One region of the Arthrobacter sp. MMS24-T111 genome, then DNA from elsewhere that is predicted to be linked to it. Evidence: riboswitches for the same ligand, from Rfam matches in the RefSeq annotation. Region 1 holds a riboswitch; each other region holds the start of a gene.

The links. Region 1 has a riboswitch for cyclic di-AMP ahead of ACX5I6_RS00775 (C40 family peptidase). Riboswitches for the same ligand answer to the same signal wherever they lie in the genome.
Region 2: another riboswitch for cyclic di-AMP. It lies ahead of ACX5I6_RS14205 (C40 family peptidase); the one in region 1 lies ahead of ACX5I6_RS00775 (C40 family peptidase).
Region 3: another riboswitch for cyclic di-AMP. It lies ahead of ACX5I6_RS01455 (aggregation-promoting factor C-terminal-like domain-containing protein); the one in region 1 lies ahead of ACX5I6_RS00775 (C40 family peptidase).

Annotation. Positions count from the first base shown of each region.
Region 1 covers NZ_JBTZRO010000001.1:167,253-176,700, forward strand. The annotation lists gene ACX5I6_RS00760 (NTP transferase domain-containing protein) at 1-41, opposite strand, end outside; gene ACX5I6_RS00765 (HNH endonuclease) at 84-584, opposite strand; gene ACX5I6_RS00770 (NlpC/P60 family protein) at 852-1,619, opposite strand; gene ACX5I6_RS00775 (C40 family peptidase) at 1,782-2,459, opposite strand; cyclic di-AMP (ydaO/yuaA leader) riboswitch at 2,530-2,711, opposite strand; gene ACX5I6_RS00780 (M23 family metallopeptidase) at 2,840-3,661, opposite strand; cyclic di-AMP (ydaO/yuaA leader) riboswitch at 3,674-3,904, opposite strand; gene ACX5I6_RS00785 (metal-dependent transcriptional regulator) at 4,023-4,724, opposite strand; gene serC (phosphoserine transaminase) at 4,995-6,125, shown strand; gene ACX5I6_RS00795 (DUF3027 domain-containing protein) at 6,199-6,723, opposite strand; gene ACX5I6_RS00800 (cold-shock protein) at 6,730-7,113, opposite strand; gene ACX5I6_RS00805 (hypothetical protein) at 7,337-7,570, shown strand; gene ACX5I6_RS00810 (helicase-associated domain-containing protein) at 7,581-9,448, shown strand, end outside.
Region 2 covers NZ_JBTZRO010000001.1:3,016,484-3,025,931, reverse strand. The annotation lists gene ACX5I6_RS14230 (glucose 1-dehydrogenase) at 1-382, shown strand, start outside; gene ACX5I6_RS14225 (DUF1810 domain-containing protein) at 416-862, opposite strand; gene ACX5I6_RS14220 (DNA alkylation repair protein) at 887-1,414, opposite strand; gene ACX5I6_RS14215 (TraR/DksA family transcriptional regulator) at 1,411-1,770, opposite strand; gene ACX5I6_RS14210 (coiled-coil domain-containing protein) at 1,792-3,105, opposite strand; cyclic di-AMP (ydaO/yuaA leader) riboswitch at 3,362-3,531, shown strand; gene ACX5I6_RS14205 (C40 family peptidase) at 3,535-4,371, shown strand; gene ACX5I6_RS14200 (protein adenylyltransferase SelO) at 4,449-5,915, opposite strand; gene ACX5I6_RS14195 (mycothiol transferase) at 5,966-6,490, opposite strand; gene ACX5I6_RS14190 (AI-2E family transporter) at 6,674-7,822, shown strand; gene ACX5I6_RS14185 (universal stress protein) at 7,934-8,800, shown strand; gene ACX5I6_RS14180 (hypothetical protein) at 8,859-9,448, shown strand, end outside.
Region 3 covers NZ_JBTZRO010000001.1:323,191-332,638, forward strand. The annotation lists partial or broken gene ACX5I6_RS01440 (bifunctional glycosyltransferase family 2/GtrA family protein) at 1-847, shown strand, start outside; gene ACX5I6_RS01445 (ArnT family glycosyltransferase) at 844-2,967, shown strand; gene ACX5I6_RS01450 (glycosyltransferase family 39 protein) at 2,974-5,007, shown strand; cyclic di-AMP (ydaO/yuaA leader) riboswitch at 5,154-5,314, shown strand; gene ACX5I6_RS01455 (aggregation-promoting factor C-terminal-like domain-containing protein) at 5,320-6,027, shown strand; gene ACX5I6_RS01460 (glyoxalase superfamily protein) at 6,095-6,496, opposite strand; gene upp (uracil phosphoribosyltransferase) at 6,541-7,176, opposite strand; gene ACX5I6_RS01470 (phosphatase PAP2 family protein) at 7,189-7,992, opposite strand; gene ACX5I6_RS01475 (nucleoside deaminase) at 8,048-8,554, shown strand; gene ACX5I6_RS01480 (glycosyltransferase family 4 protein) at 8,655-9,448, opposite strand, start outside.

The DNA of each region.
Region 1 (9,448 bases):
GCCAGGATCAGGGCGTCAAAGATCAACGGGTCCGTTTGCACCCACCCAGCCTAGCGAACAGCAACCGGCCTGGAAGCCGCTTGTCAGGCAGCGCGCTCCGGAAGCAGGAACGGATCCCAGGCGGGGGTTGGCTTTTCCAGCTCCTTGATCTGCCAGATGGTTCCATGCGGCGGCTCCGGTACGAAGCGCAGCGTCCATCCCATCTCGCCGGGGGTATGGTCACCCTTGACGTTGTTGCACCGCAGGCAGGCAGCCACGAGATTCTCCCAGGAATCGGCCCCGCCCCGCGATTTTGGGTGGACGTGGTCGATTGTGTGCGCTGCCTTTCCGCAATACGCACACTTATGCCCGTCACGCCGAAGCACACCACGGCGGCTGACGGCCGTTGAATGGTTATACCGGGGGCGGATGTAGCGGTTGAGGAGGATCACGGACGGGCGGCCCAGGACGTCGGTGGGGCCCACCACGGGATCATCCCCCTCGGCCACCACGCTCGCCTTGCCGGTGAGCACAAGCACCAGCGCCCGGCGGAAGGTGATAACCGCCAGCGGTTCATATCCAGCATTCAGAACGAGAGTGCGCATGCACGTACCTCTTCACGGCCGCACCCGTCAGGGGCACGAGGGCCGGCTGCCCTCGGCATGTCCGGGCTATGGATCGACATCACAAGAGTAAACAGAGAAATGCAATATCAGGTAATCGGTACTCGCCGTGGCCGGCTCCCCCTCCCGGTGGCGGAAGCCTGGGTGCACGCAGAATGGCGCGACTTAAACGGAAAAGACCCCCGCCTCAATGGCAGGGGTCCTTCCGGGCAAATCTCAGGCGCCGCCGCGTGCGGCGGGCTGTAATGGTTACCGGACGTGGATGAAGACCGGTCCGGAGCCAACGTTGGCGCTGAACACAACGGTGTCATTGCCGTTGAAGCCACCGTGGACGGCCATCCCGTTTCCGGCGTAGACGGCAATGTGGGCCATTCCTCCACCACCGTCGGCGTAGTAGATCAGGTCGCCGGGCTGGGCCTGGGAAGCAGGCACCCTGTCACCCAGTGACAGGTAACCGGCGGGCCAGTCGTGGAAGTGGATGCCGACAGCAGCCAGTGCGTTGGTCACCAGCATGGTGCAGTCCTGGTGCACGCCGAGCTGGGCGTAGGCAGCGGAGAGGATGGCAGCACCCTTGCCGCTGGCGGAAACCTGGGCGGCGGGGGCAGCCGTGGCATCGGCAGTTGCAACCTTGGCGGTGACCTTGGGAGCGGCAACGGCCTGGGCAACGGGAGCCGGAGCGGCTTCCTGCACCGCAACCGCGGGCTCGGGAGCCGGAGCCGGAGTGGTGGTGACGGCGGGCTTCTCGAAGCTGATGGCAATGGTGGAAGCCGCCGAGATCGGAGCGTCGACGGCGGATTCAACTTCCATGGCGGAGGCCGGAGCGGAGTCGCGCTTGACGTTGGTGTCGGCAGCGTTGGCTGCGATGCCGCTGGTCAGGACCAGGCCGGAAGCTGCAGCGATTACTGCAGCCTGGCGGCCCATGCCGCCGGCGTTGTCGCTGACAGCCTTGGCAATGATTGCGATCGAGTTGGTTTTGGTGACCTCGGCGCGGTGCCGTGCGGTAGCACGAGTCGTCATCAGTTCTCTCTTTCGTTTTCCTCTGGACCGCGGTGGCCTGTCCGAGGGGGTTGGATGCGCCGGCATCTTGGGGGTACGCCGGCGCGTCCCGAACGGGGATGTTGGTTTCTAGCGAAAAAGCTTTGGGCAAAGAAATAGCCCTTGGAGCGTGGAGCCGAAGAACTACTTGTTCAGGTGGTAGTACGTGGAAGTACCGGTGGCTGCCGGCGAGTGGAGCATGGTTCCCTGCGACGGGTTGAGCGCGCTGATCATCATGCCGTTGCCGACGTAGATGCCGACATGTGCGCCGCCGTTCTGGACCACGAGGTCACCCGGCTGCGGGGTGGAGGTGGGGGTCATGATGCTCCACGCGTTCGTGCGGGGAATGCTGATGCCAGCCTGCGCGTAGACCCACTGGACGAATCCGGAGCAGTCCCAGCCGTTGGGGGTGGTGCCGCCCCATACGTAGGGGTGGCCGATGCCGGTGTAGGCGATCGCGGCGATGCCCGAGGTGGCTGCGGACGAAACGGCCTCCACTGCCTGTCCGGCCTTGGACGCCTCCTGGCCGGCAGCGGTGGCGGTGCGGTCCGCGGACGCGGTGGACTGGGTGCGCACGGCTTCCACCTTCGGGGCGGCGGTGGTCTTGACCGCCGGACGCTCGAAGGAAACGGTGGCCGTGGGGGCCGCGGTGACAGCAAGGGCGGTCTGCGCAGAACCGGACTCCGTGGAGGCCGAGATGCCGGCGGTGGTGTCCGCGGCGTTGGCCGGCAGGCCCATGCTCAGGATGAGGCCCGAAGCCGCTGCCACAACGGCAGCCTGGCGGCCCACGGTCCCGGCATTGGCACTCACGGCCTTGGACATGGCGTCCAAGGGGTTGGCGCGAACCGTTTGCGCACGGTGGCGCGCAGAATTATGGCGTGAAGACACGAAGGTAGCCTCTCCCAATGCCTGCGAGGTGAGCTGTCGGATTCGGATGGGAGTCACCCGGCCACTTCGCTTCCTGGGAAGCTCATGACTTAACCCCAAGGCCTTCCGGAATGCAGAAGGCCAAAATTGGTTCCCCCGCCCCTGCCAGACGATGAAATGCGAACGGACCTTGAGCGGTGGCAGAGTTAGGCAATCCACTCAAGAGCGTCAACTTCGGAAAAGTTGACGCGAGTTAGACGGTACAGCAGTTTTGCTTCAATGTCACATTCAGGTCACGGCGGGTCACCGGAATCTGAGAGTGCGCAATCATACGGTTACAGCCAGCCCATCGGATCGACCACTTCGCCGTTGACCTGGACTTCGAAGTGCAGGTGGCAGCCAGTGGACGCGCCGGTGGTCCCGCTCAGCGCCACGACTTCGCCGCGGGAGACCGTTTGGCCCACCTTGACGTTGAAGGACGAGAGGTGGTTGTACGTGGTCTCCAGGCCGTTGCCGTGGTCGATCACCACCCGGTTTCCACCGCCGAACTGGTGCCAGCCGGCGAAGGTCACGGTTCCTGTTGCGGCCGCCAGGACGGACGTCCCGCACTGTGCCACGAAGTCCTGTCCACGGTGGAAATCTCCGGTGCCGCCGGTAATCGGGCTGACCCGGTAGCCGAAGGGCGACGCGGTCACGAGGGAGGCCAGCGGCGCGGCCAGGGTCCCGGCGGATGCCGCACGCGTCACCGATCCGGCCGACTGGGCGCTCAGCAGTTGCTTCAGCTTCCCGTCGGGGTCCGCCTGCGTCACGACGGCTGAGCGGCTGAAGTCGATCTGGGCGCCTACATCCGCGGAAATCTGGGGCTGGGGGCTGACTGCGGAGGCGGCCTGGGGTGCAATGCCAGCCGCATCCGTCGCCATGACGGGGCTGGTGGCGGGCATGGTCACCGTGAGCACCAGGCCGGTGGCGGCGAGGGCGATGCCGGCCTTTTGGCCGATGCCGCTGGCCGCGGCAAAGTCGGTGATTTGCCGGAAGGGACCCCGGCGCCGGCGTGCATCCCGCTGCGGGTCGCGGGGGCGCTCCGCAGCGGCTACTTCGACAACCCGGGGTGCCTCAGGGGGGCCCGCCGCGCGACGGCGGCCCCGGGAGGTCTGCATGGTCAAGAAGGGTTCCTCTCTGGAATAGCCTGCGGAGTTAGCTGTCGGATTCGGGTCAGAGAGATCAAAGACCCGGTCCGTCATGGGCAAACTTCCACACAGGGGTATTCCCGGAAGAATCCTTCACTGGAGAGGCTTGCTGCTGACGGACTTCACCCCAAGGCAGTCCCCCGCTGCCGGTTGTGGTTCCCCCGCCTCTGCCAGTAACGACTCGTACACCTGGCCCGCTGGCAGAGCTCGGCTCCGGATCAGGTAACGCTTAAGTATCAACGCTGCGTTCCACTATAAGGGCTTAAGACCCTAGGTAACAATTCCGTTATCTTTGCGTGGAATCCCTTGGGTGGGGTATGGGAAGGCGGCGTCAGGCCTGGTTCACGGCGACGAAAACGTGCGCCGCCACCTCGGGAGGCAGCTCCAGCGCGCCCTCGATTCCTGCCACCCGTACCGAAATGTAGTCACCGACGCGTTCAAGGGAGACAGACGCACCGGGCCGGATACCGCCCTCGTCGAGCTGGGTCAGCAGTTCGGGCTCCACCTGGATCGGTTCCGCCAGCCGGCTGATGGTCACGGCAGATTCAGGTCCGTAGGCCTTCATTGCCTCCACCAGGCTCATGGCGCCATCGCCGAACCCGGGCCCGGGCTGGCCGCCCAGCGCGGCAAGGCCGGGGATGGGATTTCCGTAGGGCGACTCCGTAGGGTGGTCCAGCATCTCGTAGATGCGGCGCTCCACCCGTTCGCTCATGACGTGTTCCCAGCGGCAGGCTTCGTCATGGACATAAGCCCAGTCCAGTCCAATCACGTCCGCCAGCAGGCGCTCGGCCAGCCGGTGCTTCCGCATGACCTCAGTGGCACGCTTGCGGCCGGTGTCGGTCAGTTCCAGGTGCCGGTCACCGGAGACGACAACCAGGCCATCACGCTCCATCCGGCCGATGGTCTGGGAAACGGTGGGTCCCGAGTGGCGCAGGCGTTCGGCGATACGGGCCCGGAGGGCAACGATGTTCTCTTCCTCAAGCTCCAGGATGGTCCTGAGGTACATCTCCGTAGTGTCGATCAGATCCGTCATCCAGCTCAGCTCCTCGAGCGCAGTACCTTACGTTGTCCCACCGTATCGCCTCTTCCCGCGACGTAGTCCGGGAAGAGTTTAGCCTATTTTGATTTAGTCCGAATAGGGGCCACGGCCTGCTGCGTCTCATTGGCTGGACATTGGCGCCGCCCGCTCCCGCCACCCTGCGCGCTTCAGGCAGAATTGGGGGAGGTTTGCACTGCAGCCATGGCCGGCTCCCGGCCACCACCACCCGAACCACAGCTTTCGTCCCCGCCGAATGGAGCACCTGTGAGCGACACCAGCATCACGATTCCCGCCAACCTCCTGCCCCAGGACGGGCGGTTCGGGGCCGGCCCCTCGAAGGTCCGGCCGGAACAGATCGATGCCCTGTCCGCCGCGTCGAAGACTATCCTCGGCACATCCCACCGGCAGGCCCCCGTCAAGAACCTGGTGGGCTCCGTCCGCGAAGGACTCAGCCAGTTCTTCCGAGCCCCCGAGGGCTACGAGGTGGTGCTCGGCGTGGGCGGCTCCACCGCGTTCTGGGACATCGCCAGCTTCGGCCTCGTGTCCAGGAAGGCACAGCACCTGTCCTTCGGGGAGTTTGGCTCCAAGTTTGCTTCCGCCACCAACAAAGCGCCGTTCCTGGAAGCGTCCTCGATCATCAAGTCCGAGCCGGGCACCCGACCTGCAGCACAGGCGGAGGCCGGCGTGGACGTCTATGCGTGGCCGCAGAATGAGACCTCCACGGGCGTCGCCGCCCCGGTCAAGCGGGTGCCGGGCGCCGACAAGGATGCCTTGGTCCTGGTGGACGCTACCTCCGCTGCCGGCGGCCTGGACGTCGACGTCGCCGAAAGCGACGTCTACTACTTCGCCCCGCAAAAGAATTTCGCTTCCGACGGCGGCCTCTGGCTCGGCCTGTTCTCCCCGGCCGCCCTGGAGCGCGCTGCCGCCATCAAGGCAAGCGGCCGCTGGATCCCGGACTTCCTGGACCTCCAGACCGCCATCGACAATTCACGGCTGAACCAGACGTACAACACCCCGTCGCTGTCCACCCTGGTAACCCTTGACGCCCAGGTCCAGTGGCTGAACGCCAACGGCGGCCTGGACTTCGCCTCTGCCCGCACCGCGGATTCCGCCGGCCGCATTTACAGCTGGGCTGACGCCTCGGAGTTCGCCACCCCGTTCGTGGCCAACCCGGAGGAGCGCTCCAACGTCATCGCCACCATCGACTTTGACGAGTCGGTGGACGCCGCAACGGTGGCGAAGGTCCTGCGCGCCAACGGCATCGTGGACACCGAGCCCTACCGGAAGCTGGGCCGCAACCAGCTGCGCATCGCCACCTTCGTGGCCATCGAGCCCAGCGACGTGTCGGCACTGCTGTCCAGCATCGACTATGTGGTGGGCGAGCTCCGCAAGTAGTCCAGGCACACACGAAAGGCGCCGCCCGGGAATTCCCGGGCGGCGCCTTTCGTGTGTGGCGGGAACTCCGCGCCTAGTCTTCAGGTTCCGCGTCGCCGGCGGCAGGCTCCGCCCTGTCGTCGGCAGCTTCTTCATCCCCGGACCCCTGCTCCGCTGCGGGCGCCTCGTCCCGGCGGGCTTGTTCGGGTTCCTGCTGCTGCTCGTCCTCGGGGCGCACGCGTTCGGCCCACGGCACCCATTCCGGGGCGAGGATCGAATCTTCAGACGGCAGCAGGCCCAGCTCATCGACAGTTACCACCTTGGAACGGGAGTTGCGGGTCAGCACCGCGTACCACTGCCAGCCGCCGTAGCCGGCCAAGCGGGACTCGAACAAGTGCGTGACCAGCCGGTCGCCCTCGCTCTTGGCACCAAGGTGCGGCCCGATGGTGGCGGGGGGCGTGATGCCCTCAACCGCGGCCCGTGCAACATCGACAGCGGCCGCCAGGAACGCGTCAGGCTTGCCCGTCCGCCATACCGGAACCCCGGCCTTGCGCTTTGGCGCAGCCTTGGCAGCCTGCTCCTGTGGAGCCATGCCCGGTTGTTCAGCTTGGGGGTTCATCGGCGCCTAGACGTCCAGCTCGTCGGCAACCTTGCGCAGGGCGGCCGCGATTGCCTTGCCCTTGTTGCCGTCCGGGTACTTGCCCTTGGACAGCGTCCCGGAGAGGTTGTCCAGGACGGAAACCAGGTCCTGCACCAGCGGCGCGAGGTCCTTGGCGCTGGGACGTTTTGCTTTGGCAATGGACGGAGTCTTGTCCAGCACCCGCAGGCCCAGTGCCTGGGCGCCCTTGCGGCCGTCCGCGACGCCGAACTCCACGCGGGTGCCGGCTTTGAGCTCCGTTACACCCTCGGGCAGCGACGACTTGGGCAGGAAGACCTCCTGGCCGTCCTCGCCCGCGAGGAACCCAAAGCCCTTGTCCTTGTCATACCACTTGACCTTGCCGGTAGGCACGTAATCAACCTTCTTCGTTCTGCTGTCATGAGACACGGCCAGGTGCCACCGCGTCCGCATTGTTGTGCGGGTTCAAGGTATGGCCCCTGCAAACCGTGTTGGTCTGTATGCTTCAAGGTTATCCTGCCGCATGCCCTAATCATGCTTCCGGCCGTACTGTTCCGCCCCGGGCGCCAGCCCCGGGCTTTAGCGGCACGTCGGACGCCGCTGTAGCGTTACCCCCATGACACCCTTGCGTTTCCGCCGGCCCCTGATGGTGCTCGCAGCTGTTATTGCCCTCCTTTCCCTGGTAGCGGTGGGAACGGTCATGGCGCTTGCCTTCGCAGGGTCCGTCGCTCCCACCTGGGTCACGTACTCGGCGCTGTACGGCCTCCCGGTGGCCTTCATCCTGATGCTCCTGCTGGTCCTCGATGGCGTGGCCGCCCGGCGGCGGGCGGGAAGGCGGGAGCCGCGGTAACGTTGGACTGATGTCCCTCATTCGTGCGCTCGGCAAGGACCTGGAGGCACGCAGCGACGACTCGTTGCGGGCACTGTTCGCCGCGCGGCCGGACCTGATCTCCCCCGCCGTGCCGGACTTCGCGGCACTCGCGGCGCGGGCGAGCTCGCGCGTCAGCGTCCAGCGCGCCCTTGAACGGCTCAACCGGCCCCAGATGCAGGTGCTCGAAACCCTGCATCTGTGCACCAACACCGACACCGGCCACAGCGCGTCCGCGGAAAGCCTGCAAAAACTGATCCGGGGTTCGTCCCTGGCCACCGTCCAGCAGATCCTTGACACCCTGCAGGAACTTGCCCTGGTGCACCCGGCCCCACCACCGCACGGCGCCCCGCCCGCAACATCCGGACATGCCTTCTACCTCCCGGCGGGCGCCCTCAAGGACGTGGTGGGAATCTACCCCGCCGGACTGGGCCGCAGCTACACGGAACTGGTGCGCCTCCAGCCGGCGTTCGCCCAACGGGCAGTACCGCTGGTTGCGGAGTTGCACCGCAGCGGCTTCGCCGTCCAGGATGCCACGACACCCATGGAAGCGGCACTGGCCCTCCAGCACTGGACATCATCTCCGGAGGCGCTGCGGGACATCCTCGCCGCAGCCCCGGAGCGGACGACGGCGCTCCTCGCCAGGTTCCGGAACTGGGCCATGGGTGCCGTCCCCCAGGCGCAACGGAAGGCCTCGGTCCTGACGGAACCGGCCGATGTCGGCCCGGTGGACTGGCTCCTTGCCCGCGGCCTGCTGGTCCCGCTCGACGCCGCGCACGTCGAATTGCCGCACAGCGTGGGGCTGGCTCTCCGCGGCGGTGCCATCATCGACGACTTCACCCTTGCGCCCCCTGTCCCCGAACTCGGCCGCACCACCGCAGCACTGCGAAGGAACGCGGCCCTGAGCGCGATTTCGGAGACCCTGCGGCTTGTCTCCGAACTGCTGCATGCCGTCCGGGACCAGCCGCTGGCCACTCTGCGCAGCGGCGGGGTGGGGGTACGCGAAATGCGCCGCCTCTCCGAACAGCTGCGGATCGACCAGGGCGCGGTGGGGCGGCTTCTGGAACTGTGTGGCCTGGCCGGCCTGATCCGCCTCGACGTCGACTCTTCGTGCTGGGTGCAGCCGCCCCAGCTCGAGTGGCTCCTCCTGCCGAGGCAGGAACAATGGCTGTGGCTGGTCAACGCCTGGCTGGCCAGCGAGCGCGTCCCCTCAATGGTGGGCCAACCAGTGAGTACATCGCCCGGCACACCTGCTGCCCGGTCCGCGTCGGGTACCACCATCGCCGCATTGTCCGCCGGAGCACAGCGGCCCGATGCCCCGGTGGTCCGTAAACGCATCCTGGAAATCCTGCATGAACTCACGTGCGAGGCATCAGCCCCGGACGGCGCTGCCCCGGTACTCGATGCCGCCGCGGTCCTCCAGCGGGCGGAATGGTCACAGCCGCGGATGGCCAGGCGGTTCAGTTCCCTGATCCGCGGCGTCCTGGCAGAGGCCGAACTGCTGGGCCTCGTGGGATCCGGGGCGCTGAGCCAGCTGGGAAGCGCTTTCGCCGAAGACAATCCCGACGCCGCCCTGGCCATCCTTGGCGAGCACCTCCCGGCAGCGCTGAACCATGTGCTGCTTCAGGCGGACCTTACCGCCGTCGCGCCGGGCTACCTGGCCCCCGCACTCACGGAAAAACTGCTGGCCATGGCCGATGCCGAAGGGCAGGGACCTGCCACCATCTACCGGTTCTCCGCCGAGTCCATCAAACGGGCGCTCGACGGCGGCTACGACGCCCCCGCCCTGCTGCGCTTCCTGCGTGAGCACTCGGCCACCGCAGTGCCGCAACCGTTGGAGTACCTGGTGGAGGACACCGC
Region 2 (9,448 bases), 2.8 Mb from region 1:
GAAGGCCGCCGTGCCGCACATGCCGGCCGGCTCCACCATCATCAACACCACCTCCATCCAGGCGTACAATCCGTCCCCGACCCTGGTGGACTACGCCACCACCAAGGCCAGCATCAACAACTTCACCAAGGGCCTGGCGCAGCAGCTTGCGCCCAAGGGAATCCGGGTGAACGCCGTGGCGCCCGGACCCATCTGGACTCCGCTGCAGGTCAGCAGCGGCCAGCCCAAGGAGGCATTGCCGGAGTTCGGCCAGTCCACTCCCCTGGGCCGCGCCGGCCAGCCCGCTGAACTGGCCCCCGCCTACGTCTTCCTGGCCTCACCCGAGTCCAGCTATGTGGTGGGCGAGACACTGAACGTCAACGGCGGCAGCCCCACCCCGTAGCCTGCGGGCAGCCCAACACGGCCGGGCTCCCTGTTATTCGGTGGCGTCCTGGCCGGCCAGGAGCTCATCCGTGGCTGGATCCGGCTCGCCATCGAAAAATTGCGCCAGGACCGTCTTGAACACTGTTTCTCCGGGCGCGGCCCGGAGAAACAGTGTCATGGACGAACGGAGCTTCTGCGCATCGATTCCGCCAAGGATGTCCGACGCTGAACGGCCGGCATGCGTGGTGAGAGCCAGGGCGCACTCCAGAAGGCGCGGGCCCAGGACGGGGTGGTCCAGGTAGGCCCGGGCCTCCGCCAGGGACGAGATGGCGTAGGTGCGTGATGTGGCGCTCCGCCCCAGCCCGGCAACCTGGGGGAAAATGAACCACATCCAATGGCCGGTCTTATTGCCGAGCTGCAGTTCGCCGAGCGCGCTTCCGTAGGTGTCCCCGCCGTCTTGGGCGGCGACGAATCGCTCCAGGTCAAACGCTTCACTCATGGGGTCTCCTCTGCGGGTTGCGGGTCACTGCGCCAACTCTTTTTCCAGGAGGCCTGCTGCCGTTTGGAGCTGGGGTTCCGGGTCTTCGCGCCATCGCGCCAGGACAGCCGCGGCCCGCTGTCGGTCGCGGTGGTCCAAGCCGGCCAGCAAGGGCACCAGGACGTCGGAGACCAAGGGCGCGGCCAGGTCCACCGCCTGGGCCGAGCGAAGAAAGCCCTCCAACCGGGTCAGGTCCGAATGCCGCAGCAACTGCACCTTTGTTTGCAGCAGGACGATGGCGGCCAGGCGGCGTTCGAAGACCGGCCGCGAGCCGGGTTTCGGCTGGCCCCACAGGGCGGAGGCCAGCATGACCGTGGTGTCGTGGCCCATGTCCTTGAACTTCCGAAGGGCGTCCCGGACGGTGCCGCGGACTGCGCCGATCGAAGACCCGTAAGAGGCCAGGGCTCCGCCCAGCCGGCAGCCCACTTCGTCGGCCCGGTACCAGGCTCCCTCGTTCTGGAGGGTCCGGTCGATGAATTCAGCAGCAGCGGCGACGTCGGACACCCCGGTCACCGCGCCCGTCCCGCAGAGGCATGAAGGATGCAGAAGGGGGTCCAGGGCCGCGCCTCGAGCCTGCCGTCCGCGATGGGCTCGCCGCAGACCGCGCAGGTTCCATAGGTGCCGTTGGCCAGCCGGGCGAGGGCTGCCTCCACCTGGTCCAAGCCGGCTGAACTCTGCTTCAACAATGCCGATGCCTGCGACAGTTCGAAGGCGATCGTGGCGCCCTCGGGATCGTGTTCGTCGTCGACGTTGGAGTCCTGCCGGGCCGAGTTGGCCGCGTCGATATCGGCCCGCAGCGCCGGCAACAGTGCCAGCCGCCGGGCCCGTTCCTCTTCGAGCAGCACCCTGAACCGTTCGAAATCTGGCATGCCGAAAGCCTAGCGCGTCAGTCAGTACCAGTTCAGGGCGACAGAATGGCTCCAGGCGCCGCACGGGGACCCGTAGCGGTCGCGGATGTAGCCAAGCCCCCATTCGATCTGCGTCCGGTAGCTGGTCAGCCAGTCGCTTCCGGCGCTGGCGTACTTTCCCGGCGGCAGGGCCTGGGCTATGCCATAGGCCCCGGATGAGGCATTCGTGGCAGTGGTCAGCCATCCGGATTCCTTGGTCCACAGCTGGGACAGGCACTGGAACTGGTCCGGGCCCCAGCCGAAGGCGCTTAGGCGTCCGGAGGCATAGGCCTTGGCGCCGGCCGGATCATTGACGGCACCGCCGGGGATGGAGGGAACGACGACGGGCGGCGGGCTGGTCACGGCAGGCGGCGGCGGATTGCCGGGAACCGGGTCCTCCGGCGGGGCCGGTATTGCCGCGTTGCCGGCCGGAGCTGCGGGCGCGGGGTTGGGCTGCCGGGCTGCGGCTGCGGCGGCCTGCGCCGCGGCTTCGGCCTGCCGGCGGGCCTGCTCCGCCGCGGCGGCGCGCTTGGCCTCCTGGGCCGCTTCATAGGCAGCCAGCGCCACCTGGCCCTGCCGGTACTCTCCCTCGAGTGCCGCCGTCGTCCCCTTCAGCGAGGCCAGCTGGGCCGTCAGCTCCGTGCTGTGCTGCTGTTCGTCACTGACCTGCCGGGCGAGCGCGTCCTGGGCGGAGCGGGCCGCGTCCAGTTTGGCCTTTGCTTCCCCGGACAGGCGTTCCCGCTCAGTGCGGGCCACTTTTTCCTGGTCTGCCAGTGACGCGGCAACCTGTCCGGCGGCGGCAGCTTTCTCCACCAGGGCCGCAGTCTTGTCGCCCACCAACTGGACGAGGTTGAGCCCCTGGACGCTGTTGTTTTGGAGGGCATCCAGGGCCACGAAGAACCCGGTATTGGTTCCGCCCGTCTTGTACGACTGGACGGCAAGTGCTCCGATTTCCTTGCGGTGCCGGGCCAGTTCGTCATTGGCGCGGGCGGCCTGGGCGGACAATGAATCCAGCTTCACCGATGCCGCCTGCAGCTCGGCGTCGGCTGCGGCGTAGTCGGCCGCTGCCCGGACCGCAGTGTCACCGGCGGCTTCAGCCTGGGTCTGGAGTCCGTTCAGCAGCCCATTGATGGTGGTGATCTCTGCCGCTTTCGCCGCCTCGGAAGACTGTGCCTGCTGCACGTCAGCCCAGGACGGATATCCACCGGGAGGTGCAGGCTCGTCCGCAGAGGCAGGCAGCACCGTGGCCGCTGCCACTGCGATGGCGAGCAGTCCCCCCAACAGCGGGGACTTGGGCATGGTCACGAACAGGGGCATAGTCCCGAAGCATACCGGCGGCACGCCGGGGCGGAAAGGCGCCCGTGCCCGGTTTGTTACCCTTTCGCGCCGGCGGCGGACCGGCCGGAGTCCAGCATGGGTGGACAGGACACATCCAATCGCTGGTTGAATACGAGAGAGGAAGCTCGTATGTTACCGAAACGTGACAATTGTGGGGTTGGCGGGTTATGGTCTTCGGGTGTCCCTCCCCAAACGGGACACTCCCATCAGTTTGCCGAGCCCTGCCGCTGATACCGGGATTCAACCGCTTTCATGCTGGCAGGGACGGGGGAACCAAGTTTCCACGACCTTTGAGGTCTTGGGGTTAAGTCGGACAGCTCCTCCGCCCACCGCGGAGATGTGTTCGGCCGGGTATCTCCAACCCGAACCCGACAGCTCACCCCGCAGGCATGGGAGAGGCGATCAATCGTGTCAAAGAATCTCAGCACTGCCCGCCACCGCGCGACCCCGGCCCACTCCATTGCGCTCGAGGGACTTGCCGTGACGGCCAAATCACAGGCCCGTTCGTTGGGCCGTCCGGCGCTCGCCGTTGCCGCCGCGTCCGGCATTGCCTTCGGCGTCGGCGCCCCGGCCCACGCGGGCGTGACGGGCGCGGACACCACTGAACAGGCCAGCGTCCAGGCCGCCGCGTCTCCTGCAGCTGCTCCGGCAGCCGCGGCAGCAACCGTCCACACCGTCGTTTCCGGGGATACCCTCGGCGCAATTTCGGCCGCGTACGGAGTCAGCCTCAATGACGTCCTGGCTGCCAACGGCCTCGGATTGTGGTCCATCATCTACCCCGGTGACCAGATCCAGATCCCCGGCGCGGGCTACGTGGCAGCACCTGCCCCGGCGCCGGCGGCGGCCCCCGTCCAGGCGGCAGCCGCCACCGCACCGGCGAACACCGGCATGAACATGTCCTACGCATCCGCGACGCCGGTGGCCTCCACCACCGGGACCGGGACCGGCGCTGCCATCCTGGCCTCGGCCTACAGCCAGATCGGCGTGAGCCAGGACTGCACCGCCATGGTTGAAAAGGCCCTTCGCTCCGTCGGCAAGAGTGTTGGCGACCTGGCTCCCACGCAGTTCTTCCAGTACGGCAGCGTGGTCGGGAGCCCGGCACCCGGCGACCTCATCATCACGTCGGGCCACGTGGGCGTTTACGCCGGCAACGGCCAGGTTGTGAGCGGCGGCGTCAACGGCTACACCACGCAGGTTCACTCCATCAGCTGGCTCAGCGGCTACTCAGTGGTCCGCGTGGCCTAGTCTTCGCCAGCAAAGCCTGCTCCCAACAGGAGGGTGGCAGCCGGGTCTCCGGTTGCCACCCTCCTGTTGTTATTAGATCAGGTCCCGCAAAAGGTCGTGTAGGTCCCGAAGTCCGCCGGGGGACCTTCCATGTAGCGTTCCAGCCCGGGGCGCTCGGTGAAAGGATCGGTGACGGCCTGAAGCAGGCGGTGCAGCAGAGCCACGTCGCCTTCCGTGCCGGCGGCGAGGGCTTCCTCCACCAGGTGGTTCCGCGGAATGTAGGCCGGGTTGACGCTGTCCATCAGCCCTGCGTCGGGTTGCAGCGCCAACCACCGGTCCGACCAGGCGTCGAAGCCGGCCAAATCCATCACCATCCCGCGCACCGGTCGCAGATCGCCGCAGGCCGCCCTGCCGAGGTTACGGAAGAACAAGGTGTAGTCCACCGGGCCGTCCTTGAGGATGGCCACAACCTCGTCAATAACACTGGACGCGGCGTCGTCGCTGACGTTTCCAGCGGCAAGGCCCAGTTTGGTTTTCATGCCGCCGGTCCACGCCGTGCTGTACTGTCCACGGAATCCACCGAGCACTTCCACCGCTGCGGCAACGGCATTGTCCTCGTCTCCGTCAATGAGCGGGAGCATCGACTCGGCAAGGCGGGCGAGGTTCCATTCGGCAAGGATGGGCTGGTTGGCGTAGGCGTAGCGGCCGCTGACGTCGATGGAACTGAAGACGGCGGCGGGATTGAAGGCATCCAGGAACGCACACGGGCCGTAGTCGATGGTTTCCCCTGAGATGGTCATGTTGTCCGTATTCATGACCCCGTGTACGAATCCAGCCAGCATCCACCGGGCCACAAGTCCGGCCTGGGCGGCAACGACGGACGCGAACAGTGCCAGGTAGGGGTTGGGGGCCACGGCAGCGTCCGGGTACAGCCTGCTGATGGCGTGGTCCGCCAGCCGTTTGAGCAGGTCCATGTTTTCCGTGGCCCGGGCGTACTGGAAACTCCCAACCCTCAGGTGGCTGTGGGCCACCCGTGCCAGGACGGCGCCGGGCAGCATGCCCTCGCGGCGGACCTGCCGCCCCGTCGCCACGACGGCGAGAGAGCGGGTGGTGGGAATACCCAGGGCGTGCATGGCCTCACTGACTACGTACTCACGCAGCATGGGCCCGACGACGGCCCGGCCGTCCCCGGCGCGGGCGAAGGGGGTGCGCCCCGAGCCTTTGAGGTGGATGTCCAGCAGGTGGCCGGCGCGGTCCGTGACTTCCCCCAGCAGGAGCGCGCGCCCGTCGCCGAGCAATGGCGAGTAGCCGCCGAACTGGTGTCCAGCGTAAGCCTGTGCCACCGGAGTGGCGCCTGCGGGAAGGTGGTTGCCCACGAGGAGGCGCACCCCTTCGGGACTGCGGAGGTACTGCGGGTCAAGGCCCAGGCCTGCGGCAAGCTTTTCATTCAGGACCAGGAGTTCGGGGTCCGGCGCTTCCTCGGCCTGCCAGGGAACAGCAAGTTCCGCCAGTTCACGGGCGAAACGGCCGTCGAAGGTGACCGTGGATTCAGCTGCTGCCGTCATGGATTAACCCTAGCGCCATAGTGCCGCCTGGCCCCTCCTTCACCACAGGGTCACGCACTGCCGGCGCCGGCTCCCGCATCATGCAGCCCCTTGGCATAGGCGGCCTGGCCGGCATGCTGGAGGCAGTCCCCCAGGATGCTGACAAGCCGCACGCCAAGGGTCACCGGCGGATCCCAGCGCCTGTCCACCACGCGGTCCAGGTCCGGGCCTTCCAGGCCTTCGAGGACCTTCGTGGTTTGCCGGTGGACCGCTTCACAGTACTCAAGCAGGAGTTCACCGGATGCCCTGACAGTATCCACCTGGCTGCTGGAGTGGCCGTAGCCCGTGTCGCCTTCCGCCAAGGGGAGGCCAAAACGCGACGCGAAGCCTTCGGATGTCCAGACCTGTTCCAACGCCGAGGCGGAGGCGACCTGCGCATCCTCCACCCTGCCCAGGTGCCACACCAGCCAGGCAATGGAGTTGCCGCGGCCGGAGGGACGGTGCTGGAGCTGTTCCTCATCGAGCCCGTCTAGCACCTGCCGGACCAGGCGCGGGAGGCGGCCAAACGACTCAAGCAGCAGTTCTCTGGAATCCATGGACCTGGTGCCTTTCTGGTCGAGCGCAGCCGGGAACAATAAGCTTACTGAGTAAACGTAGCGCCTGTGAACAGCCGGCCCGGTCAACACATGCCCTTTTCGGCTTCCAGGGGGCAGGGGGCACAAGGTAAACAAGGTGCATCATTTCGTGGGCCGGGCGGTCACGGCAAGCAAGGAGAAGCGATGGAACGCAGCAATGTATCCCCGGACGGACACGAAGTGGAACCGTCCCGGCCCCAGTCCCTCGCTACAAGGATGTCAGCCCTCTGGGCGGATGGCCTGGGCAGGGCCAGCATCCGGGCGGTCCAGACGCTCTCGCTGCTGGCGCTGGCCTGGGTGGCCGTGGTGGCCGCCACCCGGGTTCCGCTGGTGACCATCCCCGTGCTGGTCGCCTTGATCCTGGCCTCGGCAATGGCTCCGGCCGTGCGGTGGCTCGCCTCCCACGGCTTCCCCCGGGCGCTGGCCGTGCTGTCATCCTTCCTGGTGATCATCGCCGTAGCGGCCGGGGTGGTGGGCGGCATCGTTGCACTGGTCCGGCAGCAGGCCTCGGTTCTGGCAGCACGGGCGGAGGCAGGCATTGGCCAACTGCAGCAATTCATCACCACAGGACCCGTGGCGCTGACCGGCGCGCAAATCGATGCGGCCCGCAACGAATTCCAGAAGTTCCTCGCCGGCGGAACCCTGGGAGCCGATGCCCTGACCGGGCTCAGGACCGCCGGGGAGATCGCCGCCGGCACGGTCCTGACGGCAGTCATCCTCTTCTTTTTCCTCAAGGACGGCGAGAGGATCCGGACGTTCCTGATCGGGTTCCTCCCCGGCAACCACCAAGGAAAAGCACAGCTGGCCGCGGAACGCAGCCTCCTGGTGCTCGGCGGCTACGTCCGGGGCACCCTCATCATTGCCGCGATCGATGCGGTCCTGGTGCTGGTGGGGCTGCTCATCCTTCGGGTCCCCCTGGCCGTCCCGCTGGCCGCCGTGGTCTTCCTGGGAGGGTTCATTCCGATCATCGGGGCAACCACCGCCGGCAGCCTGGCCGTGCTGGTAGCCCTTGTGGAAAACGGACCGGTACCCGCGCTGATCGTGCTGATCATCCTGGTGGCCGCCAACCAGTTCGAACACCACATCCTCCAGCCCGTCTTCATGGGCCGGGTCCTGCGGATCCACGGGCTGGTCATCATCCTGGCGCTGACGGCCGGGGCCACCTTGGCCGGGGTCGTCGGGGCGCTGCTCGCCGTCCCGCTGGCCGCAGTCGGATGGACCATCTACAGGACGCTGTCCGGACGCGACGCAACGGCCGGGGAACCAACCGCACCGCCGGCACCTTCGGTCTAGCGGCCCTCCTGCACGCCTGCTTCGGTGACTTTCGGCCCTAGAGTGCCGGTGGGGCGGGGGCCAGTCTTGAAGGGCAGGAAGACCCTTTCACGACAAGCAGGAAGTGCGGCCATGTCATCCCAGAAACCCATCGCCGTGGGCACCAACGATTCAGCCCAAAGCCAGGCCGCAGTCTTGTGGGCTGCCCGCCGTGCACACGACGCCAAGCTGCCCCTGGTGATCCTCCACGTCGTCGATGACCGGTGGATCGCCGAGCCCTACCCCTGGTTCGGGACCCTGCAGCACGCTGGCGAGGAACTCCTGAAGACCGCCGCCGGGCGCCTTGAAGGATCCGTCCCGATCACGCCCGCCACGGAAATGCTCACCGGGAGCGTGGGCGGATCGTTGGCCAAATACTCCAAGAAGGCCTCCATGATGGTCATCGGCTCCGGGAGCGGGCACCTTGGCGGCACACTTGCCGACCGGGCGCTCCAGGTTGCCACCGCCGCCAAAGTCCCGGTCGCCGTCATCGGAACCCAGGACCTGGAAGGCAGGACAGGCGTGGTGGTGGGCGTGGATGGATCAGCGGAATCAACCCAGGCCGTCGCGTTTGCCGCCGCCGAAGCAGACCGCCATGGTGACGAACTCACGGTCGTCTACGCCGTGAATGTCCCGAATCCGGTCGTCGATGCCGGCCTGACACCCGGCGCCCTCGCTGACCTGATCGTCGACGAGGAACGCATCGTCCTCTCCGAAACCGTCGCCGGGCTCAAGGAAGACTACCCGGACCTGACGGTTCACCAACTCCTTGTATCCGACAAGGGCCCGGTGGACGCCCTGGTCGAGGCCGCCGCAGGGGCGCGCCTCCTGGTGGTGGGCAGCCGCGGAAGGGGCGCGTTCAAGCGCCTGCTCCTTGGTTCCACCGCCCACGGCGTGCTCAAGCACCTTCCCTGCCCGACCATCATTACCCGGACCCAGGCCATGAAGGACACCGACTAGCCGCAGAGCCTGCAGGTCTTCCCACCTGTCCATGACCCCACCCGGAAGGTCCGGCGCCATGAAAAAACCCGCCGCAATCATCATGCTGATCCTTGGGATCCTGCTGGCACTCCCGGGCCTTGCGGCACTGGCAGGAGGCGCCGTGGCTTCCGCGGTGGGGTCGATCCAGGGAGACGGATTCCTCACGTCCGGTACGTCGCGGTTCTCCGTGAACTCATTCGCCCTGACTTCCCCCCGCGGCGACACCATGGCGCAGGAAGTGCCCGGCCGGCTTCCCTTTGACATTGGGACCCTCCGGCTGCGGGCAGAATCCGAGACGCCCGGCAAGGCGGTCTTCATCGGCATCGCACCGCAGGCCGACGTCGAAAAATACCTCGCCGGCGTGCACCACTCCGAACTGCTCAACGTCTCCCAGCGGCCGTTCCGGGCCGATTACCGTGATGTTCCCGGGACCAGTCCTGCCGCGCCGCCGGCGGAGCAGGGCATGTGGAGCGCCTCGGTTTCCGGCTCCGGCCGGCAGGAACTCACCTGGAACCTGGCTTCGGGGGCCTGGGAAATCGTGGTGATGAACGCTGACGCCTCGTCCGGCGTGGACGTCCAACTGCAGGCCGGCTTCCACTCAGACCTCTTCCGTCCGGCGGCCACGGC
Region 3 (9,448 bases), 160 kb from region 1:
ACGCACAGTGCGGGTTCAAGGCGATCCGCGCAGACGTCGCCCAACAGATCCTTCCGTACACCGTGGACAACTCCTGGTTCTTTGACACCGAGCTCCTGGTCCTGGCGGAGCGGTGCGGCCTGCGCGTCCATGAAGTTCCCGTGGACTGGATCGACGATCCTGATTCAAGCGTTGACGTGCTCCGGACGGCGCTGGCGGACGTCCGGGGCATGGCACGGCTCACCCTCGACCTGCTCTACGGCCGCATCCCGGTTCCGGGCTGCGGGCAGCCCTGGCGCGGGGGCCGCTGCCCGCCTCGTCCCGGGCGGCCGAGCAAACGCGCGGCGGCAGCCTGTTTGGCCAGTTGGTGCGCTTCGCCGCCATCGGTGCCGCGTCGACCCTGGCCTACCTGGCGATCTTCGTATTCTGCCGCGGCTTCATGGATCCCCAACTTGCCAACTTCCTGGCCCTGCTGATCACGGCGGTGGCCAACACGGGAGCCAACCGGCGCTTCACGTTCGGTATCCAGGGCGGCAACCCGGTCCGGCACCACTTTGAGGGGCTGATCGTGTTCGGCATCGGCCTGGTGCTCACCTCGGGTGCGCTGGCACTGGTGCACAAGACGACGACGCCGGACCGGTGGGCGGAAATCCTCACCGTCGTGGCGGCGAACCTCGCCGCCACTGCCGTGCGGTTCCTGCTGTTCCGGCTCTGGGTCTTCCGGGAGCGGGCGCCGCGCACAGCACCCACCGCGCGCCCCGGTCCCGGGACAGGCCCGGGACCGGCAACAACTTCCGCCGGAACCCCCGCGGCATCGTCCGCCGACGACACGACAGCCACCGCCTCCACAGAAACGGCAGCATCATGACCTCCACCATTTCACCGGCAGGCGCCGGATCGACCACCGAGTCAACCGCCGGTCCACAGCACCCGTCAGGTGCCGCAGTGTCCACGGCCGGCCCCGCACACCCCGGACCGCGCTGGGCCCGCTACGCCTTCGGCGGCCAGCCCCGCTGGGTGCGCCCCTCGGCCGCAGGCCTCCTGGTGGCCACGGCAATCCTGTACCTCTGGAACCTGGCCGCCACCGGCTACGGAAACTCCTTCTATGCCGCTGCCATCCAGGCGGGCACCAAGGACTGGACGGCGTTCCTCTTCGGATCGCTCGACGCCGGAAACGCCATCACCGTGGACAAGCCGCCCGCGGCGCTCTGGATCCCGGCCCTCGCGGGCCGCATCTTCGGCTTCTCGTCACTGAGCATGCTGGTGCCCGAGGCGCTCATGGGAGTGGCCGCCGTCGGCTTCCTGTACCTCGCCGTGAAGCGGGTTTCCGGACCGGCGGCAGGCCTCCTGGCAGGCGGCGCCCTGGCACTGACGCCCGTAGCGGCGCTGATGTTCAAATTCAACAACCCGGACGACATGCTCACCCTCTGCCTGGTGCTGGCGGCGTACTTCACCACCCGGGCCATCGAACGGGCCGGATGGAAGTGGCTGGTGGCGGCGGGGGCCGTGATTGGCATGGCGTTCCTCAGCAAGATGCTGCAAGGCTTCCTGGTGGTCCCCGCGCTTGGACTTGCGTACCTGTGGGCTGCCCCCACCCCGGTGGGACGCCGGCTGGTGCACCTGCTCGGCGCGCTGGGCGGGATCATCGTGGTGGCCGGCAGCTACGTCGCCCTTTTCCAGCTGACGCCGGCCTCGGAACGGCCGTACATGGCCGGGTCCACCACCAACAGCTTCCTGGAACTGACCTTCGGCTACAACGGCCTGGCCCGCATCACCGGTTCGGGTGAAGGAATGCCCGGAGGCGGAGCCGGTGGCCCGGGCGGCGGTGCGGCGGGCGGCTTCGGCGGCGGCAATGCCGGGTTCGGCGGAGCGGCCGGCCTGCTGCGGATGTTCGGGACCAGCTTCGGCGGCGAGGTGTCGTGGCTGCTGCCCGCCGCGCTGGTGCTGCTGGTGGCAGGCTTGTGGTTCACCCGCCGCGAAGCGCGCACGTCCCGGAGCCGCGCGGCCCTGATCCTGTGGGGCGGCTGGCTTCTGGTCACGGCGGGCGTCTTCAGCTTCATGAGCGGCATCGTCCACCCCTACTACTCAGTGGCACTGGCCCCGGCCATCGCCGCGCTGGTGGGCATCGGCGCGGCGGAACTCTGGCGCGGCCGCGCGTACTGGCCGGCACGGACAACTCTGGCCGTCGTGGTCCTGGGCACCTCAGTCTGGTCCTCGGTGCTGCTGGGCCGCGACACGTCATGGCTGCCGTGGTTGCGCATCGCCACCATCGTCCTCGGTGTCCTCGCGGCGGCCGCCATCCTCCTCCGCCTTGACGGCAAGGGCGCTGCGGGACGGTTCCGGCGCTCCGGGACGGCCGCCGTCGTCGTTCTCTCTTTGCTTGCCGGGGGCCTTGGAACGGCTGCCTGGACCCTGGCCACCGCCGCGTCCGCCCACTCGGGATCCATCCCGACGTCGGGGCCCGCGGGTTCCTCGGCGGGCGGTTTCGGGAACAGGGCTGCCGGGTTCCGGGACGACGCCGCGCTCCGTGGCGACCGGACCGACGGAACAGATGCGGCAGCCGGTACCGGCGGTTTTGATCCCGCGAACGGAGCCGGCGGCGTCAACGGCGCCCCCGGAGCCGGCGGGGCCGGCGGTCCCGGCGGTCCCGGCGAAGGCACCGCCGATGCAGCCGTAACCGCGCTGCTCACGGGCACCAGCACGAAGTGGTCGGCGATTGTCTCCGGGGCCAGCCAGGCCGCCAGCCTGGAACTGGCCACGAACACCAACGTCATTGCCCTGGGCGGCTGGAACGGCGGTGACCCCTATCCCACGCTCGCCGAGTTCCAGGCCATGGTGGCAAAGGGTGAGATCGGCTACTTCATCGAAGGCGGCATGGGCGCCGGCATGGGCGGCCGGGGCGGCAACTCCGAGGTGGCCGCCTGGGTGCAAGCCAACTTCCAGGCCCAAACCGTGGGTAACTCCACGGTGTACCAACTCACCAAGTAGGACCCCATGGCCAGCTCTTACCCCACCCCAGTGCAGGCTCCCTCCGCTCCCGCTGCCCACCGCCCTGGTGCCGCGGCCCGCGTGCGGCGGGATCCCCCGGCCCGCCGGCACCGGCTGGAACTTGCAGCCGTGCTGGCAGCTACCGCCGTGCTGTACCTGTGGAACCTCGGGGCATCGGGCTGGGCCAACGCTTTCTACTCCGCCGCTGCCCAGGCCGGATCGCAGGACTGGGCGGCCTGGTTCTTCGGCTCCTCGGACGCCGCCAACTCCATCACGGTGGACAAGCCACCGGCGTCCCTGTGGATCATGGGGTTGTCGGTCCGGATTTTCGGCCTGAGCTCCTGGAGCATCCTGGTTCCTGAGGCCCTGATGGGCGTCGGCACCGCCTGGCTGCTGTACCTGGCCGTCCGGCGGGCCGCGGCGCCGGCCACTGGTGACCCGCGGCTCGCCCACCGGGCAGGGCTGCTGGCCGCCATTGCGCTGGCACTGACGCCCGTAGCCACGCTGATGTTCCGGTTCAACAACCCGGACGCCCAGCTGGTGCTGCTCATGACCGCCGCCGCCTATGCGGTGCTCCGCTCCGTGCAGGAGGACAGGTTGCGCTGGCTCCTGCTGGCAGGGGTATTCCTGGGCTTCGGATTCCTTGCCAAGCAGCTGCAGGTCCTGCTGGTGGTTCCCGGTTTTGCCCTCGCCTACCTGGTCGCGGCGCCCGCCAGGCTGGGCCGGCGGCTGCTGCACCTGCTCGCCGCCGGTGCCGCGATGCTTGCCGCGGCCGGCTGGTGGCTGGCGGTCGTGGAGCTCATCCCGGCTGCGGACCGTCCGTTCATTGGTGGTTCGCAGGACAATTCCATCCTGGAACTGACCCTCGGCTACAACGGCTTGGGCCGGCTGACAGGCGACGAGACAGGGAGCGTGGGCGGCGCCAACGGCTGGGGCGTTCCCGGGCTGCTGCGGATGTTCAACAGCGAGTTTGGCGGCCAGATCGCGTGGCTGCTGCCCTCCGCACTGATCCTTGCTGCCGGCCTGCTATGGGTGGGACGCCGGGCGCCGCGGACTGACGCCGTCCGGGCGTCGGTGCTCATCTGGGGTTCCTGGGTCCTGGTGACCGGCCTGGTCTTCAGTTTCATGGCGGGCATCATCCACCCCTACTACGCGGTGGCGTTGGCGCCCGGGATCGCAGCCCTGGCCGGCCTGGGCCCGGTACTTCTCTGGCAGCACCGGCGGCAGGCCGCCGCGGCGGTCTTCCTGGCCGCCGCAGTGGCCGCGGCAGCCCTGATGGCATTCACCCTGCTGGGAACCACATCCGCCTACGGCCCGTGGCTGCGCTGGGTGGTGCTGGCGGCAGGCCTTGCGGCCGCAGCAGGAACAGGGTTGAACAGGTTCATCGGCCTGAGCTCCGTGCAACGGACGACGACGGCGCTCGCCATTGCGGCATCGCTCGCCGGCCCGTTGGCCTTCTCCATGTCGACGGCGGCGACGGCGCACAGCGGGGCCATTGTTAGCGCCGGACCGGCGACGTCGTTCGGCGGCCCGGGCGGGTTCGGCGGAAACCGGACCGGCGGGTTTGGCGCGGGCGGCACGTCCCGGCAGTTCAACGGCCAGGCCGGACAAGGCCAGGGTGCAGGCCAGGGCGGGGCAGCGCAGGGCGGTCAGGGTGCCACCGGTGGCCGCGCCGGCGGGATGGGCGGCCTCCTGGGCGCGCCCACGCCGTCGGCCGGGCTGGTGGCCGCATTGAAGGACGGTGCCTCAAACTACACCTGGGCAGCGGCAGTAGTCGGTTCGAACAATGCCGCAGGTTACCAACTGGCCACGGAACTGCCGGTGATGGCCGTGGGCGGCTTCAACGGCACCGACCCCTCCCCCACGCTGGAACAGTTCCAAGCGCTGGTCTCCCAAGGCCGGATCCACTACTTCATTTCCGGCGGGACCGTGATGTCCAGCAGCGGCTCTGACGCCTCCAACCGGATTGCGCAGTGGGTGGCGTCCACCTTCCCGGCGCAAAACATTGGCGGGACCACCGTCTACGTTTTAGCGGGATAAACCCAACTGCGGAGCCCGGTCTGCAGCAAATCGACGCGCCATGATTCGTGACTTCCGTTACCCAAATGTGACTAATGCGCAATCTTCCTGTACCGTCGATTGGGTGCGGTCCCCGTTCGGGCCGCATATCCCGGGTTGACGCCAAGCTCTGCCGCTTCCCGGATTCCGCTTGAGCAACGGCAGAGGCGGGGGACCCACCGTCCCGGGCAATGATTGCCCTTGGGGTTAAGCCAGCACGTGTTTTTTCCGTGCGGCCGGATGCCCTCATCCGAACCCGACAGCTAACTCCGCAGGTGTGAGAGGCGATCAATCATGTCTAAATCCATGGCAAAACCATGCCTGCAAACCAAGGCAAAACATCGGGCCAAACCCCAGCCCGCCAAAAAGACCACCGTGGGCCGGCGTGTTGCGGTCCTCGCTGCATCATGCGCAGTGCTGGTTGGCGTTGGCGCGGCAGGCCAGGCGACCAACAGCATGACCCAGGCGTCGTCCACCGGGTCAAGCGCTTCCACGTCGGCGGCGGATGCCCAGATGAGCATCGAGAAGAGCGAAATCCGGTCCAACCCGGCCGCTAATCCTGCTCCTTCCGCCATCAGCGTGGCACCGCAGGCCGCGGAGCCGGCCCCCGCGCCCGCTCCCGCCGCCCCGCCGGCTGAAGCACCCGCCCCGGCACCGGCCCCCGCACCTGCGCCTGCTCCCGTCGTCGCGGTTAACGATCCCGCGGGCGCCCAGGCCTACGCCGCCAGCCAGCTGTCCTCCTTCGGCTGGGGACCGGACCAGATGCAGTGCCTGCAGACGCTGTGGACCAAGGAATCCGATTGGACCACCACCGCCACCAACGCCAGCAGCGGCGCGTACGGCATCGTCCAGTCGCTGCCTGCGGAGAAGATGGCCAGCGCAGGGGCCGACTACCTGACCAACTACCGCACGCAGATCAACTGGGGCCTGGACTACATCAAGAAGAGCTACGCCTCGCCCTGCGGTGCGTTGAACTTCCACCTGGCACACAACTGGTACTAGGCACCCCCAGCACCAGGCACAACGCAAACCGCGGGCCGCATCACGTTGATGCGGCCCGCGGTTTGCGTTAACCGGCGCCCTGGACGTCGCCGGGCCCGGCGTTCCGCCATGGGATGTACTGGACAGACCACTTATTGCCGTCCGGATCGGCGAAATACAGGAAATGGCCCCACTGCTGCACATCCACGTCGCTGACGTCCACGCCGTTGCCCTTGAGCTGGCGGTGGGCAGCCTCGATGTCGCTGACCACCAGCTGCAGGTTGGAGCCGGTGCCCGGCGGAGCGTCGGTGAGCCCTTCGCCGATGCAGATGGAGCAGGCGGAGCCGGGCGGCGTCAGCTGCACGAAGCGGATCGACTCCGAGGGTCGTTCGTCGTAGTCGGCGTTGAAGCCAACCTTGTTGACGTAGAAATCCTTGGCACGGTCAACGTCGGATACAGGGACAAAGACAAGTTCAAGTTTCCAGTCCATCCGCACAGGGTAGCGGCGGGAACCGTTTTGAAAAAGGGTGGAACCTACCCGGCGATGCCGTACAGGCGGTCGCCGGCGTCGCCCAGGCCAGGGACGATGTAGGACTTCTCGTTGAGCTTCTCGTCGATGGAGGCCAGCACGATGTGCACATTGGCGTCGCCCAGTTCTTCCTCCAGCTTGGCCAGGCCCTCCGGGGCTGCCAGCAGGCAAATGCAGGTGACGTCGGAGGCGCCGCGCTTGAAGAGGAACTTGATGGCCTCACGCAGGGTCCCGCCGGTGGCCAGCATCGGGTCCAGGACGAAGACCTGGCGGCCGGTGAGGTCCTCGGGAAGGCGTTCGGCATACGTGATGATGTCCAGGGTTTCCTCGTCCCGGGCCATGCCCAGGAAGCCCACCTCAGCGGTGGGAACCAGCTTGGTCATGCCTTCCAGCATGCCCAGGCCGGCGCGCAGGATGGGTACCACCAGCGGGGTGGGTTTGGTGAACGCGGTGCCGACCGTGGTGCTGACGGGCGTCTGGATGGTCACGGGCTCGGTGCGGACCTCCCGCGTGGCCTCATAGGCCAGGAGGGTCACCAGCTCTTCCGTCAGCTGGCGGAAGACCGGCGACGGCGTGTTTTTGTCCCGCAGGACGGTGAGCTTATGGGCGACCAAGGGGTGGTCAACAACGAGAGTGCGCATCCCCTAAAACTATCATCCGGCGCTGCCTTTACCGGGCCCGGAGGAACCGCCGTCGTGCAGTTCCTCCGCCACGACGTCGCGCACAATGGGACGGTCGAACGACGGCGCGGCACCCACGTGTTCCCGCCTGCGGACAATGTGGAACAGCCGGTGGGCCATGATCACCACACCCACCCAGGTGAGCCCCAGCAGCCAGCCGGCCATGACGTCCGTGAGCCAGTGGTGGCCCAGGAAGACCCGGCTCAAACCCATGGCGATGATGAACACCGCGCCCGCTGTGATGGCCAGGACCCGGACGCGCATGGCGTCGAACTGGAGGCAGATCAGATAGACCACCAGGCTGATCACCACGGTGGTGTTGAGGGTATGCCCGCTCGGGAACGACGGGGAATCCTCGTACGGCGGAACGGCGTCAGCGTGATCCGGACGCGTGCGTCCCACCAGCTTCTTGCCGAGGGTGGTGGCGGTAATGGACACGGCTGCGGCGCCGCCGATCAGGACCAGAGGACGCCAGTTGCGGCTGAGGAAGGTCAGCCACGCGGTGAGGATGCTGGCCAGGATGGGCATTCCGATGCCACCCCCGATATTGGTGAACCCGGTGACAAATGCGTCGAGCCCGGGGCTGCGGAGGCTCTCGGACAGGGCAAGCGCCGGCTTGTCCAGGTTGGCCAGCCCGGCGGAGTCCACCACGTTGTCATACACCTCGGCGCCCAGCAGGGCGAGGGAGACGATGACAACACCGCCCACGAGGATGGTGAGGACCAGCGCCGCGTAGGGTTTGAACCAGGTCCCCAAGCGGTCCCGAAGCGTATCCATGGTGCCTCCCGGCATCGGTAAGTAACCTGAGTATCCCCGAAACTATCATTGAGCCATGCCGTTGCCCGAAAAGAAACACGACGCCTGGATGGGCCTTGCCCTCGCGGAGGCGCACCGCGCCCTCGCCACGGAGGACGTGCCCATCGGCGCCGTGGTCATCGGGCCCGACGGCGGGGTGCTGGGTTCCGGCCGGAACCAGCGTGAGGAGCTGGGTGACCCAACAGCCCACGCCGAGGTGGTGGCTATCCGGGAAGCTGCCGCACGGTTGCAGGAACGGGCCAGGCTCGACGGCGGCCGGGGCGACGGCTGGCGGCTCTCAGACTGCACGTTGGTGGTCACCCTGGAACCCTGCGCCATGTGCGCGGGCGCGATCGTCCTGGCCAGGATCCCCCGGGTGGTTTTCGGGGCGTGGGACGAGAAAGCCGGTGCCGCAGGATCCGTGTTCGACATCCTGCGCGAACGGCGGCTCAATCATTGGGTTGAGGTGTACCCGGGCGTCCGCGAGGAAGAGTGCGCCCGGTTGCTGCGCGAGTTCTTCGCGGCACACCGCAGCAGCCTTTAGCGCGTCCCGGCGGGCATCTTTACCTCGGCGGGTTTCCGGCAGTCGGCGGCGGGCATCCTGTCCGCGGCGCATTTCAGTCAGTCTGCGGCTGCGCGTGCCGTCAGTCCCCCGCTGCCACCAGCGCCACCATGGCCTGGGCCGTCCTACTCCAGCCGGGGAGATCCTGCCGGGCCTCCGCCGCGGCTGCGCGCCAGCCCTCGCGGACCCGCGCGTCCTCGAGCCACTGCCGCAGGACCGCAGCCAGCCGGCCGGGACTCTCCTGGCCCCCGACGGTCAGGGGAACCGCTGCCCCCGGAAGTCTTGGCCCGCCGTCGGACGTTTCCAGTCCGGCGAGGGTGAGCGCCTCCACCGCGCCCGTGCCTGCCCTGACCAGCGCGGGGATGCCGTGGGCCAGGCTCTCGGTGACGGCCATCCCGAAGGCTTCCGTCCGTGACACCAGCAACGTCAGGTCGGTCCGGGCCCACTGTGCCTCCAACGGTTCGCCGGTGAGCTCGCCGGTCAGCCGCACCCGCTCCTGCAGACCGTTCCCGGCAACCGCAGCCTGGACTGCCTGCGCATACACCGGATCGGCTTGGTCCGACCCCACGAGCGACGCAGTCCAGTCAAGATCCCGGACCCGGCCCAGGGCCTGGACCGTGAGCAGCTGGTCCTTGTTGGGCAGGAGCGCCGCGACGACGGCAAGGTGGGGCGGCGTGGAACCGGACGCGAGGGGTGCCGGCTCCACGCCGGGGAGGACAACCCGCGCTTGCGGGAGCCCTCGTTTGCGGAGCTCGTTTGCCGCAGATGTGCTGGTGCAGATGACGCCGGTTGCGGCGCGCAAGGCCCTGGCTTCGCGGACAAGGGCCCGGCTGCCTGCATCTTCCGGCACGGGCATATGCACCAGGACCCATGTTT